Regions from separate parts of the Streptomyces sediminicola genome, predicted to be linked through region 1. Evidence: riboswitches for the same ligand, from Rfam matches in the RefSeq annotation. Region 1 holds a riboswitch; each other region holds the start of a gene.

Region 1 (3,263 bases):
CGGCGCCCCGGGCGATGCCCATGTTGACGATGTCGGTACGGCGCAGGTTGATCTCGGCGGGGCTGCCCGCGCCCTCGCAGATCACCGCGTCGTGGCCGGCGCGCAGTTCGGCCAGGCACTCCAGCACCGTGCCGAGCAGGGCCGCCTGCCGTCCGCCGTGGTAGCCGCGGGCGCTCATCTCGCCGACCGGTTTGCCGAGCAGCACGACCTGGCTGCTGCGCTCGCCGCCCGGCTTGAGCAGCACCGGGTTCATCAGCGCGCTCGGCTCGACGCGGCACGCCTGGGCCTGCATGGCCTGGGCCCGGCCGATCTCGGCGCCCTCGCGGGTGACGAACGAGTTCAGGGACATGTTCTGCGCCTTGAACGGCGCGACCCGCACCCCCTGCCGCGCCAGCCACCGGCAGATCCCGGCGGTGACCACGCTCTTGCCGGCGTCGGAGGTGGTGCCGGCGACGAGAAGCCCCCCGCTCACGACACCCGTCCCTTCGCCGGCCGCCCCGCGAGGGCGGCCGGCCGGGCGCGACCGGGGCGGGCGCCGGACCGGGTGCAGGCGAGTGCGGCGCTCGTGAGGAGGCGCGCGCCCGCGCACACGCCGAGCGCGAGCAGACCCACGCGCCGGGAGAGCCGGACGGCCCGCTCGATGTCGGCGGCCCCGGCCGGACGGCCCCCGGCCCCGTTGAGCACCGGCCGGTGCTCGACGCGCCCGCCGTAGGAGAGCGTGCCGCCCAGCCGGACGCCGAGGGCGCCCGCGAAGGCCGCCTCGACGGGACCGGCGTTGGGGCTCGGGTGCCGGGAGGCGTCGGCCCGCCAGGCCCGCGCCGCGCCCCGGGGGTCCGGGCCGGCGACGGTGGCGAGGACGGCGGTGAGCCGGGCGCCCGGCCAGCCCGCGAGGTCGTCGAGCCGGGCCGAGGCCCAGCCGTAGCGCCGGTACCGGGGCGACTTGTGCCCGACCATGGCGTCGAGGGTGTTCACCGCGCGGAAGCCGAGCAGCCCCGGCACCCCGGCCGCGGCGCCCCACACCAGCGCGCCCACCACGGCGTCCGAGGTGTTCTCGGCGACGGACTCCACCACGGCCCGCGCGATCCCGTCGGCGTCCAGGGCCCGCGGGTCCCGCCCGCACAGGTGCGGCAGCCGCTCCCGTGCCGTGTCCACCTCCCCGGCCTCCAGCGCCCGCCCGACGGCGCGTGCCTCGCGCGCCAGCGAGGTGCCGCCGACGACGGCCCAGGTGGCGGCGGCGGTCAGCGCGACGGAGGCGGCCGGCCGGGACCGGACGGCCCGCGCGGCACCGGCCCCGAGGGCCACGGCGCCGCCGGCGCAGACGAGGGTGTGCAGCGCGCCCCGGCCCCGGTGGTCCCGCCACAGCGCCCGTTCCACGGCACCCGCGGCCCGCCCGAAGGCGGCGACGGGGTGTCCGCGGCGCGGATCGCCGAGGAGGAGGTCACCGAGGAGGCCGGCGGCGGCGCCGTACGCGAAGACGCGTTCGGCCCGCATGGCGCTCAGCCGGCCGGGGGGACGGGGGGAGCGTCGTGGGTGTACCTCGAACGGCAGCCGCGCATGGCGATAGGTCCTCACTCAGGGTGTCCGCGCCCTGGTTCGACGAGACCGGCGGCGAGAGTTCCTGGCTCCCGGGGCATGACGCCCCGGTGACAGTGGCGGGACCGCGCCGGATTCGCACCGGCTTCCTCTCCTGCCGCCGTGATGGCTCCCGGCAGTCCACCACGCTCCGCGAACACCCGTCAACCTGCCGTTGACCTGCGAAGGAGGAGTGTGCGGGAGGCCACAGGGCGCGGGTGCGCGCCGGCACACCGGCGCGCGGGGTGCGCGAGGCGCGCGGGGTGCGCGAGGCGCGCGGGGTGCGCGAGGCGCGCGGGGTGCGCGAGGCGCGCGGGGTGCGCGAGGCGCGCGGGGCGTGGGACGGCGCTTCCCGTCCCACGCCCCGCGCGAAGTCCTCCCGAAGGGCGCCCCGGGGGACGCCGTCCTTCCGGAGGGTCAGGCGACGATCATGTAGATCCCGTAGGCCACCGCCGCGGCGCAGGCCGCGAAGCAGGCGTACGCGCCGGTGACGGCGAGCGCCGCCGACTCGCCCCGGGCGACGGCCCGCTCCTGGCGGGAGAGGCCGACGATGCCGAGGGTGAAGAGGGCCACGAGGCCCACGGTGGCCACGAGGCTGACTCCGAAGACGGAGCCGAGGGCAGCCCAGTCGATGTTCATGACGGTTCTCTTCCTTCGTACCCGGCCGCGAGGGCCCGGCGCGGTGCGGGAGCCGGGCCCGGCGGGCTCAGACGGGGGTGGCGGCCGGCGTCGGCGGCGCGTCGGGCGCACCGGCGGTCACGGCGGGGGCCGGGAGGGTGGCCTTCAGGTCGTCGGTCAGGGCGGGCGGCGGGGTCACGGCGGCCATCGCCGCGGTCACCACGCCGACGGGCTCCGGCTCCGGCCCGGCGGCCGGCTCGTCGCCGTTGACGTTGGTGTGGTCGATGACCTCGCGGCGGGAGATCTTCCAGATCGCGGCGCTGGAGACCACCAGGAAGACCGCGACGAGCGCCGTGCCCCAGTCGCCGAGCTTGGTGACCCACTCGGCGAGCGCGCCGACGAAGGCGGCGGCCGGCAGCGTCAGGCCCCAGGCGACGAACATCCGGGTCGCGGTCGACCAGCGGACCACGCCGCCCTTGCGGCCGAGGCCCGAGCCCATCACGGCGCCGGAGACGGAGTGCGTGGTGGAGAGGGAGAAGCCGAGGTGCGAGGAGGCGAGGATGACCGTGGCGGCACTGGTCTGGGCGGCGAAGCCCTGCTGCGGCTGGAGGTCGGTGAGGCCCCGGCCCATGGTGCGGATGATGCGCCAGCCACCGAGGTAGGTGCCGAGCGCGATCGCCAGGCCCGCGGAGAGGATGACCCACAGGGGCGGGTCGGAGGCGGGGGCGAGGGCGCCGCCGGCGATCAGGGCCAGGGTGATGATGCCCATCGTCTTCTGGGCGTCGTTGGTGCCGTGGGCCAGCGAGACCAGGCCGGCCGAGGCGATCTGCCCGGCGCGGTAGCCCTTCTCGGCGGCCTTGCCGTCGGCCTTGCGGCCCAGGCGGTAGGTGAGCCGGGTGCCGACCAGCGCCGCGACGCCGGCCACGACCGGGGCGGCGACGGCGGGCAGCAGCACCTTGGTCAGGAGCACCCCGCCGTGGACGGCGCCGACGCCGGCGGAGGCGACCGCGGCACCGATCAGACCGCCCATCAGGGCGTGCGAGGAACTGGAGGGGAGCCCGACCAGCCAGGTC
Region 2 (3,263 bases), 3.8 Mb from region 1:
CGACGAGGCCGCCGGTCGAGGCGCCGGAGCCGACGCCGCCGACGACGGTGAGGGCGCGGCCGGGGAAGGCGGCGGCGATCCGGTCGGCGACCTCGTGGTAGCCGAGGCAGTGGACGTCGTCGTGGTACTGGCGCATCCAGTGCCAGTCGGGGTGTTCGGCGAGGAGTTCCCTCACCCGCCGTACCCGCCGCTTCTGGTCGAGTTCGAGGTCGCGGGACGGGGCGACCTGCTCGACAGTGGCGCCGAGGATCTCCAACTGGGCCCGGGTGGTGGCGTCGACGGTGGTGGACGCCACGATGTGGCAACGCGTGCCGTACCGGTGGCAGGCGAGCGCGAGGGCGTACGCGTAGATGCCGCTGGAACTGTCGATCAGGGTCTGTCCCGGGCGGACGGTGCCCCGCTCCAGCAGCCGGCGGACGGCGGCCAGGGCCGAGTAGACCTTCATGGACTCGAACCGGAGCAGGACCAGGCCGTCGGTGAGCCGGACCAGGTCGGGGACCTTCAGGGCGTCGGCGATGTGGGGGTGGATCACCCGTAGCCTCCTGGGACGAATGAGCACTGGTGGCCGAGCGAGCGGAAGAACGCGCGGAGGTCGCGTGCCAGGGCGGCGTCGGGCCGGCGGCGGAAGAGATAGCCGACCAGGGAACCGGTGTGGGCGACGAAGACGCCGTCGGCGCCGAACCGCTCCCGCCGCTCCAGCAGCGGGGCGAACGTCGCCTTGGGCAGGACGCGTTGGGACAGCGCGGCGCTGGTGGTGGCGGCGCGGGCGACGGCGGCGGGGTCGCCGGAGGCGAAGCCCTTCAGCAGGTCGGCCAGGCACTGTTCGTACTCCGGGCCGTGCCGCCGGTAGTGGGCGAGGAGCAGGCCGGTGACGGCGGCGGTGTCCACCGTGCCGGGCTCGGTGAGGTAGGCGGTGTGGAAGCCGATGCCGGTGCCCAGGCGCCGCACCACCCGGTGGCGGCCGCTCAGGTGGAGCGCGAACTCGTCGAGGAACACGCTGTCGGAGCGCTCGATCCGCGCGAGGACGCGGACCACGACGTCGTCGTCGTACGGCAGGCCGAAGAGCCGGAACAGACAGCGCAGCGTCGCCACGATGTCGGCGGTCGAACTGGCCATGCCCACCCCGACCCGCAGTTCGGAGCGGGTGCTCCAGCGGCCCGGCGGCAGGGTGCGGCCGTAGTGCTCCAGGAAGAGCCGCGCCGCGGTCGCCGAGCGTTCCCCGAGGGGCGAGGGGCCCGGGGGGACGGTACCGGGGGTGAAGGTGGTCCACGTGCGCAGGCCGACCGGGAAGGACACCAGCGCGATGTCCGGGTCGGGGCCCGCGCGCAGGGGACCCTGGTACAGCTCGCCGAGGGTGCCGTGGCAGACGCCGACGACCCCGGTGCCCGGCGGCGGTGCCGGTGCCGCCTCGTGCCCGGCGGGCGTCAGCACGGCCCGTCCCGCTCGCCCCGCGCGGGGGGTGCCCCGTCGCGCCCGGCGCGGACTCGCGTGATCACGGACGGCTCCTCCTGTCGGTTCCTGACCCCGCACCGACCGGGAGGAGACGCGGCCCCGCGAAGACGCCGCCGCCGTCCGTACCGCCAACCCAGTCCACGAGGTCGCCGCACCCACCCGTGCCGGTGGCACGGGCGCAGTGGCAGGTCTTCGGACTCGTGGGCGCGCGCCGGCCGCGGCGTCCACCGCGCGCCGGCATTCCTGGCCGGCGGACCGGTGCGCCCGGACGGCGTCCGTTCCCACTCACCGCTGCGGGACAGTCCCGGAATCGCACCGGGTTCCCTCTTGCGTCACGCCGCCGCTCCGCCGTGGCGGGCGGCCGGCGCGAACCGACTGCGTCACTCAGGGTAGGAGGCGCCGTGACGCTGCGACAGGGGGTGTCCGCGGGTTGTCCTGATGTGAGGGGTAGGAGCGGTGGCGGGAGGGGGGAGGAGGGGCGTCCGACCAGATCAGGCGCTCCCTCTGGCTGGAAGGGGGCTCAACGCGACCGTTCTCCTGGGCCACACTGGTGCACCGCAACCTCGTCCGCGCCAACCCATCGGTGACCAGTGCCGGGAGGCCACGGCATGCTTCCAGACGCGACGCCCGAAGCGGGCGGCACGACCACCCCGCCGACCCGCGGCCGGGGGGCCGCCGAGCGCGTCACGCTCCGCGCCGACCTGCGGGCCGCGGTGCCCGACGCGAGCGCGGCGGTGCTGGTCACGGCGGCGGTCTTCGCGTTCTTCTGGGCGCGGATGGAGGCGGGCACCTCGTCCACCGTCGCGGTCATGCCGTTCATGGACGACGCCCGCACCTACTGGATGTACCTGCTCAGCCAGGCGTTCGGCTGGTCGGGGCTGCTGTGGGCGTGGGGCACGGTCATGCTCGGCCTGCTGCTGTCGGGGCCGCGCCCCGCCCGGCTGCCGGTCTCGCGGCAGGTCCTGGAGCGCTGGCACCGCACCACCAGCCTGACCACGATGGCCCTGATGTTCGCGCACGCCCTGATGTTCGCGGCCGAACTGGTCCGCTACGAGGCCGGGCTGGGATGGGCCGCCCGTCTGTGGGCCGGGTTCGCGGACAGTTTCGTCCCCGGCTGGTACGACTCCGGCACCGGCCGGGTCGCCATCCCCATCGGCCAGGGCGCCCTCTACCTGGCGATCCCCCTCGGCCTGCTCTTCTACGTCCGGCACCGCATCGGCCCCAACACCTGGCGCCGGCTGCACCGGTTCGTCATCGTCGTCTACGTGCTCAGCGTGTGGCACACCCTCCTGTACGGCACCAACGTCTGGTACGGCGAATGGCCGCGCACCGTGCTGTGGCTGCTGCAACTGCCCGTCGCCGTCCTGCTGTCGGTGCGGCTGCTGCGGCCGGCCAGGCGAGGCGAGCGGCTCGGGTCCCCGGTCCGGCGCGGGGACGGCTCCCTGCCGGGCTGGGTCCTGCGCGCCGCGGGCCGGGCCGCCGCCGCGGCGGTCGTGATCGGCATCCTCGCCGTGGTCCTCTCCGGCCACGACGGCGGCCGGGACCGCACCGTGGACGCCCCGGCGACCGCCCCGCACGCCCCCGAGACGGAATGACCCGGCCGGAGAACTTGGTGTAGCCCACCGCCTGGAAGGCGGCCATCTCCTCGTGGCGGGCCTGGACGAACTTCGGCTGGTTGTCCGCCCGTCCCCAGGCCGCCAGCAGCCCGGTGATGCCGTCCCCGGCGTAGGCGAAGACGTGGTCGACGTCCCAGTCGCGCAGTCGTCGCAGGACGTAGTCGGACACCTTCGTGCCGGTCATGGCGGCTCCCT
Region 3 (3,263 bases), 5.1 Mb from region 1:
GAGATCCCGAACACGATCACCGAGACCGCCCCGAGCGACGCCCCGGAGGAGACGCCCAGCAGGTACGGCTCGGCCAGCGGATTGCGCACCAGCGCCTGGAGGGCGGTGCCCACCACCGCGAGCCCGGCGCCGGTCACGGCCCCGAGGACCACGCGCGGCGCCCGGACGTCGAGGACGATCGTCTCCCGGGCCCGCGTCCAGTCGGGCGCCCCCCAGTCGGCGCCCAGCGCGTGCGTCACGATGCCCCAGACCTGGCCGGGCGGCACCCGCACCGAGCCGATCGCCAGCCCCGCCGTCAGGGAGGCCAGCAGCAGCACGACGAGGACCGCCACCGTCGCGGCCAGGCCCGTCCGGCCGGGGTGCCGGACGGGCCCGGGGGCCGTGGTGGGGGTCCGCGGGGCGGGAGCCGTCACCGGAAGCTCGCGGGGTGCAGCCCGCGGGCCAGGTCCTCGACCAGGTGCGCGGAGCGGACCCCGACGAGCGTCGCGGTCAGCGGCAGGACCACGAACCGCTTCTCGCGCACCGCGGGCACGTCCGCGAGCGCGGGCTGCGACAGCAGGAACTCCTTCTTCTGCTCGACGCTGCCGGCACCGGCGTAGTCGTAGATGGCGATGACCTCGGGCCGGCGCTCGACCACCTGTTCCCAGGAGACGTCGCCGAAGACCTCGTCCAGGTCGGAGAAGACGTTCTTCCCGCCGGCCAGCCGGATCAGGTCGGTGCCGAGGCCCTTGCCGCCGGCGGTGAAGGCGCTCTTGTCGCCGCTGTCGTAGACGAAGACGGGCACGGTGGGCGCGTCCCGGACCGCGGCGGCGGCCTCGTCCACGCGGGCGCGGAGGCCGGCGACGAGACGGTCGGCGCGTTCGGACACCCCGAAGATCCGGCCGATGGTGCGGATCTCCTCGTAGGTGTCCTCCATCGTCACCTTGTCCCGGCCGCAGTACTCGCGATTGAGGTGGGTGTCGATCCCGGCGTCGGCGAACGCCGTGCGGGAGCGGCCCTCCTTCTCCGCGAACGCGCTGCCGTAACCGCCGTAGACGAAGTCGGGCTCCGCCTCCAGGATCGCCTCGAAGGACGGCTCCCGCTTGGCCAGTTCGGGGACGGACGCGAAGTCCTCCCGCAGTTCGGGCAGGACGGCGGAGTCGGGGAAGGCGGTGCCCACCATCCGGTCCTTCAGCCCGAGGGAGAGCATCAGTTCCGCCGGGTGCTGGTGGATGGTGACCGCGCGGGACGGCGGTCTGTCGTACGTGGTCGTGACACCGCAGTTGTCGACGGTCACGGGGAAGCCCGCCGGAGCGGACGCCGTGGCCTTCGCGTCCCCGCCGGTGCCGGGGGAGGTGCCGCAGCCCGCGGTGAGCAGGACGGCCGCCAGGGCGAGTGCGCCGGCGGCGCGGGCCGGGCGGCGCCGCCTGGCGGGGGACGGCGGTCGCAGGGAAGGGGGCATGCCGGAATACACGTGAAGCCTCCTGGGGAGTCCGCGCTCCTCGGAACGGGCCCGCGACAGGCCAGTGTCCTGACTCCCGGATCGACGTTCCCCCCGCCTTCCCGCGCGGCGCGCAGTGGCATGTCGAAGGGTTGCACTCCCCGGTCACAGTGGCGGGACCGTGCCGGATTCACACCGGCTTCCTGTCTCCCGTCGCGGCGATGACCCGACGATCCTACGTTCCCTCAGGTGACGGCGAGGCGCCGGGACCGCGATTTCCCGCTCCCGGCCGGGAACCCGCCGCCCCGCCTGCCGACCGTCTTCCGGGGCCGGGCGGGAGCGGCGGCGGAGGCGGGAGGGGCGGACCGGGCGACACCGCCCTCGTCCGCGCGGTGCTCGGCCCGCACCGCCGGCCGCCGGGGCGGCGGGCACAGCGCACGAGCCCTCAGCCGCGGGGGCCGGATCGGCGTGGTCGGCGGACGGAGGCGAGCCGTCGCCGGTGGGTACGTGAGAGCGTGGACCGCGAGGGCGGGGCGTCGGAGGAGGAAGCATGGCCGAAACCGTGCCCGCCCAGATGCGGGCCGCGTACATCGACTCCGTCGGCCCGGCGGAGGGCATCCGTCACGGGCCGCTGCCCGTCCCGCCCGTCGGGCCCACCGACGTGCTGGTCCGCGTCCGGGCCGTGGCCGTCGACCCCGTGGACACCTTCGTACGCTCCGGGGCCTACCCGACCCCGCTGCCGTTCCCGTTCGTCGTCGGCCGCGACCTCGTCGGCGAGGTGGCCGCCACCGGGAGCGGCGCGGTGGGCTTCCGGCCGGGGGACCGGGTGTGGTGCAACAGCCTGGGCCACGCCGGCCGGCAGGGCGCCTGCGCCGAGTACGCCACGGTCCCCGCCGACCGGCTCTACGCCGCACCGCCCGACCTCGACCCCGAGCACCTGGTGGCGGCGGCCCACCCGGCCGCGTCGGCCTGGCTGGCGCTCTTCCGGCACGGGCGGCTGACGGCGGGGGAGACCGTGTACGTCGGCGGCGGGGCCGGCAACGTCGGCGGCGCCGCCGTGGCCCTCGCCGCCTCGGCCGGCGCCCGGGTGATCGCCACCGCACGCGCCGAGGACGCCGCCGCGGTACGCGCCCTCGGCGCCGCCGAGGTCCTCGACCACCGCGCCCCCGGCCTGGGCGAACGGCTGCGCGCGGCCCTGCCCGACGGCTGCGACGTCCACCTCGACACCTCCGGCCGGGCCGACCCGGCCGACGCCGTCGACCTGCTCGCGCCCCGCGGCCGGCTCGTCGCCATGGTCGGACTGGGCGGCGCCGCGGCCCCGTTGCCGCTCGGCCGGCTCTACACCAAGGACGCGAGCATCGTGGGCTTCGCCCTCAGCAACGCCACCACCGACGACCTCGCCCGCGCCGCCCGGCAGGTGGTGCGCCTGCTGCGCGGGACGCCCTGGCGCCCGCGCGTCGCCGACCGCCTGCCGCTGTCGATGACGGCACGGGCCCACCGGCGGCTGGAAGACGGTGAGGTGAAGGGCCGTCTGATCCTTGTCCCGTGATTTCCCGGCGTATGGGCGCGAAGTGCGGGCACTCGAAGGAGCGGAGGTGGATAAAAGATGGTTCCCTTGCTTCTCGTTCTTCTGCTGGCCCTGATTCTTTTCGGTGCGGGTTTCGCCCTCAAGGCGTTGTGGTGGATCGCCGTCATCGTCCTCGTGGTGTGGCTGCTGGGCTTCCTCGTGCGCCCGGCGGGCAGCGGCGGTCGCCGGGGGCGCTGGTACCGCTGGTGAACGCGGACAGACCGAGCGAGGAACGGAGCGGGCCCACCGGCGATCGTCCGGTGGGCCCGCTCCGCC

The links. A riboswitch is a leader RNA that binds a small molecule or an ion and turns the genes downstream of it on or off. The one in region 1 is predicted to bind cobalamin.
Region 2: it holds a riboswitch for cobalamin, as region 1 does, so the genes downstream of both, VM636_RS06340 (hypothetical protein) here and VM636_RS23495 (cobalamin biosynthesis protein) in region 1, are expected to answer to the same signal.
Region 3: it holds a riboswitch for cobalamin, as region 1 does, so the genes downstream of both, VM636_RS01330 (ABC transporter substrate-binding protein) here and VM636_RS23495 (cobalamin biosynthesis protein) in region 1, are expected to answer to the same signal.

The regions. Positions count from the first base shown of each region.
Region 1 is NZ_CP144555.1:5,348,968-5,352,230, forward strand. It holds gene VM636_RS23490 (cobyric acid synthase) at 1-472, opposite strand, end outside; gene VM636_RS23495 (cobalamin biosynthesis protein) at 469-1,491, opposite strand; cobalamin riboswitch at 1,593-1,725, opposite strand; gene VM636_RS23500 (hypothetical protein) at 1,990-2,211, opposite strand; gene VM636_RS23505 (inorganic phosphate transporter) at 2,279-3,263, opposite strand, start outside.
Region 2 is NZ_CP144555.1:1,502,772-1,506,034, reverse strand. It holds gene VM636_RS06345 (cysteine synthase family protein) at 1-532, opposite strand, end outside; gene VM636_RS06340 (hypothetical protein) at 529-1,431, opposite strand; cobalamin riboswitch at 1,639-1,781, opposite strand; gene VM636_RS06335 (ferric reductase-like transmembrane domain-containing protein) at 2,061-3,047, shown strand; partial or broken gene VM636_RS06330 (thiamine pyrophosphate-binding protein) at 3,046-3,252, opposite strand.
Region 3 is NZ_CP144555.1:278,077-281,339, reverse strand. It holds gene VM636_RS01335 (iron ABC transporter permease) at 1-413, opposite strand, end outside; gene VM636_RS01330 (ABC transporter substrate-binding protein) at 410-1,441, opposite strand; cobalamin riboswitch at 1,483-1,674, opposite strand; gene VM636_RS01325 (zinc-binding dehydrogenase) at 1,971-2,969, shown strand; gene VM636_RS01320 (hypothetical protein) at 3,027-3,197, shown strand.